Regions from separate parts of the Paenibacillus shenyangensis genome, predicted to be linked through region 1. Evidence: predicted binding sites of a transcription regulator. Region 1 holds the regulator's gene; the other holds the start of a gene.
What was found. The regulator LexA, encoded in region 1, represses DNA repair genes until DNA is damaged. The targets are predictions, from matches to a motif close to CGAACATATGTTCG.
Positions count from the first base shown of each region.

Region 2: recA (recombinase RecA) is a predicted target of LexA. The motif match lies at 1,690-1,703, and genes of this name have one in related genera.

Region 1 is NZ_AOIG01000008.1:219,569-224,691, forward strand. It holds gene H065_RS0107670 (HAD family hydrolase) at 1-412, opposite strand, end outside; gene H065_RS0107675 (hypothetical protein) at 433-957, opposite strand; gene H065_RS0107680 (DUF896 domain-containing protein) at 1,210-1,410, opposite strand; gene H065_RS27610 (LysM peptidoglycan-binding domain-containing protein) at 1,530-2,114, opposite strand; gene lexA (transcriptional repressor LexA) at 2,391-3,017, shown strand; gene H065_RS0107695 (hypothetical protein) at 3,151-3,534, opposite strand; gene spo0A (sporulation transcription factor Spo0A) at 3,810-4,631, opposite strand; gene glnA (type I glutamate--ammonia ligase) at 5,011-5,123, opposite strand, start outside.
Region 2 is NZ_AOIG01000016.1:182,002-187,124, reverse strand. It holds gene H065_RS0114210 (regulatory protein RecX) at 1-422, opposite strand, end outside; gene recA (recombinase RecA) at 553-1,620, opposite strand; gene H065_RS0114200 (competence/damage-inducible protein A) at 1,934-3,223, opposite strand; gene pgsA (CDP-diacylglycerol--glycerol-3-phosphate 3-phosphatidyltransferase) at 3,399-3,989, opposite strand; gene H065_RS0114185 (YajQ family cyclic di-GMP-binding protein) at 4,118-4,609, opposite strand; gene H065_RS0114180 (helix-turn-helix domain-containing protein) at 4,811-5,123, opposite strand, start outside.

The sequences.
Region 1 (5,123 bases):
CTTCATATATATGAGGACGACTGCGACGTTCCTGTACAAACTGCTCGGCAAGCTGGTCAGCCAGCTGCTCATTCTGGATATTCAGCGCACTTAATCCATGTCGCCATGCATCACGGCGGTATATTGGTGCAAGCTGCTGCAACTGACGGAATTCAGGCTGCTCGCCTGCCGAAAACTGCGCCCACAATCCTTCAAATGGATTGATCCCGATCTGTTGAGTAAAAGCAAAAGTCTCATACGATTCATACAGTGCTCTGGCCTCCCGGCGTACAGCTTGTTCCAGAGCGGAGGCATCTACGCCTACCGCTTGCTGTGCCGTTAGACAGGTCTGTTCAAAAGCTTCCTGTATACTGCGTTCATCCCATAATAAGGTGTCGTCCAGGTCGAATAAAACCGCTTTAATACTCAACATCAAATCCCCCTTAGTCTGTATTACAATTTATCTTCAAGAGTAACCTGGTTAGCTGCTGCAAAAGTTCTCAGTTGAACAGCCATTGCATCGGTATCATAGCGATTCAGTGTACGCGCGAATACCCATGCGCCACCTTTACCGCTATGCTCGATTACCACGTAGTTTTTTTGCAGACGGATCTTTTTGATCTGTGCTGCCGTCACCAGACGCTCACGATTGAACTTGGTCGTAATTACGGCATCTCTGCCAACTTTTAGATACGGTCTGCGCAGATACAAGATAACTCCCAGCAGCAGATACATCACTACCGTTACAATAAATAGTACGGTGCTGCCCATAGAAGCAGGATACATCAGCCCCATTGCTCCATAAGCCAGCCCTAACAGTACCAGGGTAGCCGGGAATACGAAGTTTCGGCCTTTGTAAGTAGTATACTCGGAAGCTTTGGTACTCTTGCTACCCACTTCGCTCTGACCAGATTTTTTACGGCGGGCATTGACCTGCTTGGTGTTGCGTTTGACTTGCCTCTCCCAGGAACGGGACATGCGATTTCCCCCTAAATAAAATATAAAAGATGTTTGTTCTATATTCAGATTGATTGAACCGCAATCGATCGCTCCCTGATATACGATTTAACAATCTCAACACGCTTACATTTTGGAAATTATTGAAATGAAAGGGGATGTCCAGCCATGATCAGCTATGACATCCCTGTATGGTTGTTGCATCTTATTATAAATGAAGATCTAACAATACCATCTTATTTGTGTGAACTATCCTGGACAATATGCTGCAGATCAGCGTTTGCCCTGCGTACCGTCTTCAGCATCTTCAACCCATTCAATAGTGTCCAGCTGCTGACGGAAGTTGCGGCGGATATTACCAAGATAGACGGCACGAAGTTCATCCCGCTCGATGGTTTCTTCTGCGGTCAGACCGGTGTCCTTTTTTTTGCGTGCCAATTCATTAATACGTGCAATCAGTACATCGATGTCCATGACTAACCTCCCATTTTTATCTTTATTAACTTTGACATGGAAAAAAAGGCTTGTCAAGGCTATTAGAGCCTGACAAGCCTTTTATATATCAATATAGAAATATCCTATAAATATACTAGTTAATCATACGGGATGACCAGTACATCGCCGCTCTGAATTTGGGAAGAGGCCAGTTGGTTATGGTTACGGATTTCATCCACGTAATCACGAATATCCGTTTCATCCGATTTATATCGGGAAGCAATTGCCCATAGGCTGTCGCCACTTTTGACAATAACATGCTGTTCATTGTCAGGCACCTCATCAGCAATCACCAGATGCTGAAAACCCCCATATAAAACAATAGAAGCAAACAGTACACAAATCAGTAGACGTCCACTGGATTTCCATTTTGATTTCTGTACAGTCATTTCGATCAGATTAAGTGTTTTTTGACGAAGGGATTTTTTAGCGCTTTTGGGCTGTGAAGCCGATTTACGTTGTTGACGGGTATCTTCGATTGGCTCCGAAGCATAGGTCCAGGCATCAACGGTAAGCCCTTTTTCTATTCGTGCAGATGGAATGGATGAAGATGCGATTCGCGCTGTTTTGCGAGTCTCTGATGCAGCAGGTGTATGTTGAGTATCGTTTTTGATGGAAGCGGCGGACTGATCCTGCTGCTCCGGCTGATTGTGTATACTTTTGTATGTACTGTATTTTAACATGAATACCACACCCCAAACGTTTGTTCTTGTTTCTACGTCAATAATATAACACGAACATATGTTTTGATCAACATCTTTTTACGAACTTTCGTTCGCTTTTTTTAAAAGGAAGTGTATGCTGGATACAGCAGTAGATACCGGTACTATTGAATGGCTGGATTAACTGCTTTGCTTCACTTGGGAAATAGTTGCTGGCTTTTAGAACTTATGTTTGTACGAACGGAAGTTCTATGTTATACTTTTTCCAAACGTTACTAGTATTGGGGTTGATACGGCATGTCCAAGATTTCAAGTCGCCAACAGGCAATTCTGGAATTCATCCGGAATGAAGTTAAACTCAAAGGTTACCCGCCGTCCGTCCGTGAGATTGGTGAAGCTGTAGGTTTGGCTTCCAGCTCTACTGTACATGGTCATCTGGATCGTCTGGAGAAAAAAGGATTGATCCGCCGCGACCCTACTAAACCTCGTGCTATCGAGTTGCTGGGTCAGGAAGAAACCGAAAATAATCTGTTGTTCGCGCAGACTGTGTCTCGTGTACCGATTATCGGCAAAGTTACCGCCGGCGTACCGATCACTGCTACTGAACATATCGAGGATTATTTCCCTCTTCCGCAACAATTTACAGGTGACAATCAGATCTTTATGCTTTCCGTTGTCGGAGACAGTATGATTGACGCCGGTATTCATAATGGTGACTTTGTTATTGTTCGTCAACAGCAGACTGCTGATAACGGCGATATCGTAGTTGCCATGACAGAGGAAGACGAAGCCACTGTCAAAACGTTCTACAAAGAAAAAGATCATATTCGTCTGCAGCCGGAGAACCCGATGTACGAGCCTCTTCGTCTGACTCGTGTAACGATCCTCGGTAAAGTAGTAGGTCTGTTCCGCAACCTGCACTAAGCGTTGGGATAGGCAAATTATGCGACTTTGTGCGGTATGATTAATCTTGTTGCAAGTTCATCTTTCTGATGAACTTGCCTATAACACAAAAAAGACTCCTCTCAGGAGTCTTTTTTTGTTGCCATTTATTCTGTTACATCTTGTGCAGTCTGTTCAATTCCAAAATGAACCCTTCCAATAACAAATTAATATTTTTAATCTCAGCAGTATGCTGTAATTCCAGCTTTAATTTTCTTGCTTCAAATACTTCTTTGGCCTTCGTAGTATGGAAAGAATAGGAATGGTACATATCATAGGTCTCGCCTTCGTTAGCTCCATCAATATCAATGCGTTGGTAGATTTCTTCCAATCGTCTGCAAATCTCCAATTCTACTCTTACATCAATAATTTCTCCGCCAGCTACATCGCTTCCACGAAGCGGATTCTCGATCGTGTACAGCTTGCGCAGTTGTTCCTCCAGATTGCTGATATGCATCTCACAAATAGTAACCAGACGCTTCCTGACTTCCTTGTCCATTGAAATGCCTCCTTTGTTTGTCCGACTGATGCTGCAGTAAGTGGTCAGTCATTTATTACCCGCACTGACCGCAGAGTTATCTATATCGTTCAAAATAGGGCCGGTCATCTCAAATCGTAATGTTTTATTTCATCTCAGAAATATGTTTATGCAATTATTTGAATACAAATGGATCAGCATCAAAATATAATACTAGATGCACTTATACTAACCTCTCTTGATTTAGATAGAGAGCAGTGTGAATAATAGTGATTATTGAATTACTCACTGTCCCTCTAAGGAAAAATATTATGATCTATTCTCAGCTTATCCGCAATGGCCGCGATAAAAGAGCTATTGGTTGGCTTTGTTTTACTTACATTAATTTCGTAATTGAAAAGATGACTCATATGGCTCATATCTCCCCGGTTCCAGGTCACTTCAATGGCATGGCGGATTGCTCGTTCTACCCGGGCTGGATTGGAGTTGAATTTCTCTGCTATTTGAGGGTACAACACTTTGGTTACTGATCCGAGTATATCAATATTGTGATATACTTCTGCAATAGCTTCCCTGACATACTGGTAACCTTTAATATGCGGAGGTACACCGATTTCATTCAATATTCTGGTAATAGATGCCTCCAAACGCTGTTCTTTGCTGACATTAGTCACTGCCGGTGTAGTTGTAGGACGAGACACCGATACAGCTGATGGTGGCCGCATTGCTCTCTCACTTGCCGGTACATCTGCCAGCTGTCTAATCCGGCTCCCTAATACCTGAAGATCAAAAGGTTTAAGCATAAAATAAGAGGCTCCCAGCTCCAATGCCCTCTGAGTTATCTGCTCCTGTCCAAATGCGGTAAGCATAATCACTTTGGGCTTGGGGATGATATGCATATCCGGAAGCCTCTCCAATACACCTAATCCATCCAGATGTGGCATAATGATATCCAGTAACACAACATCCGGTGGTTCCGTTAGATCTTCAATCAATTGCAAGGTCTGCTCCCCGTTGTAAGTCATTCCTGCAAGAAGCATATCCTCCTGATTCGAAATATAGTCTGACAGCATTTGCGTAAATTCCCTGTTATCATCTGCAACCAGTACATTGATCATATCTAATACCCTCCTTTTGTATAGTAAAGAATATATAGGAATTGATATATGTAATAAATTGGTATTTAAGGTATTAACACCATTATATAATTTTACCCTCTATAATTTTTAATTTAAAGAAATTTCAAGAATTACTTTATTATAATTTCCTCTTTTTCTTATATATATTTTCCCTGCAATATTGTTTGGTTCTTTTTTATAATTGGCTATATTAAAAAACGATGCTTTTATAGGCATCGTCTTTATGGAGCTTATTGATTTGTAAACTGACAGATGACCTCATTTCCCTATACGGAAATGAACTATTGTCTGAATACACTTTATTTTATAAAAAAAGCCCTGGCTGCCGGAAAATCGGCAGTACCAGAGCTTTCAAAAATTAATACAGTGTCATGTATTGGTCGCGTTCCCATTGGTGAACTTGTGTCCGATACATATCCCATTCGATCTCTTTCAGCTCATAGAAGTGAGCCGTTGCATGCTCTCCAAGTG
Region 2 (5,123 bases), on a different contig from region 1:
CGCTCCAGGGTTACTTCAATAACATGTGGATGGAATTCTTTTTCGCGCAGCTTACGCATGATCTCGGTACGAGTACGTGAACGAAAACTCAGCAGATTAATAGAAGAAGCATAGGCAGATTGACGTTCGTTAGCCTCCATAATTTCTTCCAGTTCTTCTTTGGTAAAGGAAGAACCTTTTAACATCCGATATTTGATCATTACGTCTTCATGTACTCTCAACTTTAGATCACCAAAAAATAAACGATAATGATAACGTGGACGGGTAAGCTGCTCTACTTCACTGATTTCCAATGATTCGCTGGAAGGAAAATCATCAAGCTGCCCAGCTTTCTCCTCAAATTCTTCTTCTAACTCAAAATCTTCCTCATGAGAGGAGGCAGTTTTGTTATTCGGCTTGCGATAGGATCGAAATCGATTCATAAGTTCTCCTTTTTACTTCAATGTTGTTTATCTTTTAGGTACTTATTTAATGCCTGCCTGATCATAGAGAAAAGCGCCTGCACGTATTCTCACGTTCCAGGCGCTTTTTAAAGGTCTGTATTAGACTGGATTATTCAGTTGCTTCTGTGAACAACTCTTGCTCTTCCAGTTCTTCTTTCTTTTTATCTTCTGAACTTGGCTCTTCAACTACTGTAGTCAAGTTGCTCAGCTCACGGATTTTGTTTTCAATAACCAACGCAATCTGTTTATTTTCTTTGAGGAATTGTTTTGCATTCTCTCTACCTTGACCCATACGTTCGCCTTCGTAAGAATACCATGCACCACTTTTGTTAATGATATCTTTTTCAGTAGCGATATCAATCAAGCTACCTTCTCTGGAGATACCTTCACCGTACATGATATCAATCTCAGCTTGTTTGAAAGGAGGAGCTACTTTATTTTTAACTACTTTGATACGCGTACGGTTACCGACTACATCGTTACCGTTTTTGATGGCTTCAATACGACGCACATCCAGACGTACTGTAGAATAGAATTTAAGTGCGCGTCCACCAGGAGTTGTTTCCGGGTTACCGAACATAACGCCTACTTTTTCACGAAGCTGGTTAATGAAGATCGTGATTGTTTTGGATTTGCTGATCGCACCAGAAAGTTTGCGCAGCGCCTGAGACATCAGACGTGCTTGCAGACCTACGTGGGAATCACCCATCTCCCCTTCGATCTCTGCTTTTGGTACCAGTGCGGCTACGGAGTCGATAACGATAATATCAACAGCGCCACTGCGTACCAGAGCTTCAGCGATCTCAAGGCCTTGTTCACCTGTATCTGGTTGGGACAATAACAGTTCATCAATGTTAACGCCCAGATTTTTCGCATATTGAGGATCCAAAGCATGCTCAGCATCAATAAATGCTGCTTGTCCGCCTGCTTTTTGAACTTCCGCAATCGCGTGTAGTGCTACAGTAGTTTTACCTGAAGATTCAGGTCCATATATTTCAACGATACGACCTCTTGGCATACCGCCTGTTCCCAGAGCAATATCCAAAGCAATCGATCCACTAGGTATAACTTCAACTTTCATATGCGTGGATTCTCCAAGTTTCATAACAGAACCCTTACCGAATTGTTTCTCTATTTGACGAAGCGCCATATCCAGCGCAGCACGACGATCTGACAATCAGCTCACATCCTTCTAATGTTTATAGTCTAATTATACTCCATTTTTCAACATTTGCCAAGCTTTTTTCGAACATATATTCGTCTTTTTATACGCCTCCAATCGAACATTACCAATTATTGTAAATTAATTCAACACTACAAATTTACCTGTTTTGGCGGTTCTTCCTGCTTCAAAATGAAAAAAACCGCAGCAATCTGATTGCTGCGGTTCTTCCGTCTGACCTGATCATAACACATTCGATTATAGGTCTGCAACTAATGGACCCATCCATTTTGCTGATGTTCACAGAGGTCCATAATTACTCTGACTCTTACTGATTTTGAGCGATCTGCTCTTCTTGAAGCTCCTTCAGACGCAGCCAGAGGCGATACATAATGCTCTTCGCCGAGCGAATGCGGATCGCTTCGCGATTTCCTTTTAGATTCAATTGGAATACTTGTGTTGGACGATTACGTTCGGCCAATCCTACATAGACCAGACCTACCGGTTTACGCTCTGAAGCACCGGGTCCGGCTACTCCTGTCACAGACACGGCAAAATCCGTATCCAGCAATTTACGGGCTTCGTCAGCCATTACTTCTGCCACTTCTTCACTAACCGCTCCTGGAGCATTCTCGCCTTCCAAGAGTTCATGAGGGACATTCAGCAGCTTCTCCTTCATCTCGTTGGAGTAACTGACTACGCCCCCCATAAATACCAGTGCACTGCCCGGAATACGGGTAAGGTTCTCCATAATCAGACCGCCTGTACAGCTCTCAGCAGCTGCCAGGCTCAATCCCATACCTGTCATCATAAGCAGGATCTGCTCTTCAATCGTAATATCCTGATCGGCATACATATGGTCTGGAAGACGTTTACGGATTTCTGCTTCCATATTTTTAAGCTTTATACTGGCTTCTTTTTCCGAATCGGCCTTGGTAGTAAGACGAATAGTGACTTCGGCTTCTTTGGCATAAGGAGCAATAGTCGGATCAGTCTGGGCACTGATCAGATCCAGCAATCCATCTTCCAGTGCCGATTCTCCGATTCCTGCAAACTTGAGCATTTTGGAATAAATCGGCTGCTCATCCGACAACACATTTTTTGCAAGCCATGGTCTGGCCTGGTTCTCAAACATCGGCTGCAGTTCTTTCGGTGGACCTGGCAGCACAATATAATGCTTGTCTTCCTGAGATACGGCAATACCAACAGCAAGTCCAACTTCATTATCAAGCGGATCACTGCCTTCCAGAATAATCGCCTGACGACGATTGTTCTCTGTCATGGGCTTATCGCGACCTTCAAAAAATGATTCGACTTTCTTCATTGCTTCCGGATAGATATGCTGGGATCGGCCAAGCACTTCTCCCAATGCGTCCTTAGTAAGATCATCCTGTGTGGGCCCGATTCCACCCGAGAACAAAATCACATCAGCCCGACTGCTAGCCAATTCGATCGCCTGTTTCAAGCGATTCAGGTTATCGCCAACAACGGTCTGATAATATACATCTATGCCGAGGTAAGACAATTGCTGTGATAAATAGCGTGCATTGGTATTGGTAATCTGTCCGAGCAGCAGCTCCGTACCTACTGCTATAATTTCCGCTTTTACTGATTTCATCGTTTTGTCTCCCCCTTGTTATCCTATACAGTGTAATAGATATGTCTGATAAAATAGCTTGATTTTACTAATTAATAGGCTCTGCCAAATGGCTGTATCCACAGAAAACGGCAATAGAGAATCCCCTATTGCCGCTCTTTATATATCACCCATTTTTTACATATAGAAACATTCTTTATGAATTGGACAGATGAATCAGATGTTTGTTTTTGATGAAATAATCCACACCTGAATACAATGTAATCAGTGTAGCTGCCCAGATCGCAATCTGATCAAAAGGAATTCCCAAAAGTGCAAACGGGAAATTATTAATCATCAGTGCTACGATTGCAACAATCTGGGTAATCGTCTTAGCTTTCCCCCAATTACTGGCTGCCACTACCGCACCTTCGAGCAGAGCAATCTGACGCAGACCGGTAATTGCAAATTCACGGAAAATAATAATAATTGCCATCCAGGCTGCACATTTATCTAAAGAGACCAGCGATATAAGCGCAGCAGATACAAGAAGTTTATCCGCCAGAGGGTCGAGCAACTTGCCTAGATTGGTTACCAGATTGCGACTACGCGCAATATGTCCGTCAATGCCATCCGTACTCGCAGCGATAATAAAGATCAGTGCGGCAATCAGATCATTATAACTCAGTTGAAATGTGCTTCCAATGCGGATTACCTGTTCACCGAAAGGAAAATCAATAAGCAAAAACAGCATCATGACCGGTACCAGACAGATTCGGGCAAGTGTTATGCGATTCGGCAGATTCACAGCGCACCTCCTATACTGATTACAGCCTGATTATTCAGTGGCTGATATGTAACTGCATCTGATCCCGTCTTGTTTTTCATATAACTTGCAGCCTCCATCAGCTCTGTAACGCTAAGTTACATGCCACTTTATTTCATATTGGTAAATTGCAAATCCAATGACAAATCCGCTTTGCGCAGCAGCTGAATAACAGCTTGCAGATCATCTCTGCTCTTGCCGGTTACACGCAGCTGTTCTCCCTGAATCTGGCTTTTCACTTTGAGTTTGGAATCACGGATCAGAATATTTATTTTTCTGGCATTGTCCTGATCTATTCCCTGTTTTAGTTTGAGACGCTGACGTACGGTTCCCAGTGAGGCAGATTCAATGGAGCCATATTCAATATTTTTAACAGGTAATCCCCGCTTTATCATTTTAGCCTGTAAAATTTCAATTAGTGCTCCCAGTTTGTACTCGTCATCAGAGATCAGTACAAGGGTATCTTTTTCCAGGGTCAATTTACTTTTACTGCCCTTAAAATCATAACGGCTTGCCAATTCCTTTTCCGTCTGATTAATGGCATTGGTCATCTCCTGCATATCTAGTTTGGATACAATATCAAATGAACTTTCTGAAGCCATGTTGTCTCCCCCTCTTTATTCATTAAATTATAGGTGAAATTCTGCGGCAAGTCTAATCCTTGTCAGAGCCATCCTGTTCAAAAAAAGACCTGATTCATATTAAACCATTTCTGCTATTCTCATACCGATTTGGGCTACCCCATGGGAAAAGGATATCCACTGTTCACATAACAGAACAGCGGATATCCTTTGATGACAAAATCAGTTGCCGTCTGTTGAAGAATCTGTCGTACCAGTCGTTGAGGTCGCATCCGTACTGTCTGTTCCCTCGGTAGTATCTGTTGTACCAGTACTGTCTGTTCCTTCAGTAGCAGTACCTGCAGCTGCATCTTCCTTAACCCATTTCAATACAATACGAGACGTCGCTTTGCCATCTGTAATTGTCTGGCCATTGATCGTAATCTTGGTTGCCGGAGAATTACCGGATTTGATAAACAAACTGCTGTCTGTCAGATCATAAGACAGGCTCTGCCCACTCTGAGTATTATCATAGAACAGGCGCTCTCCACTGGTA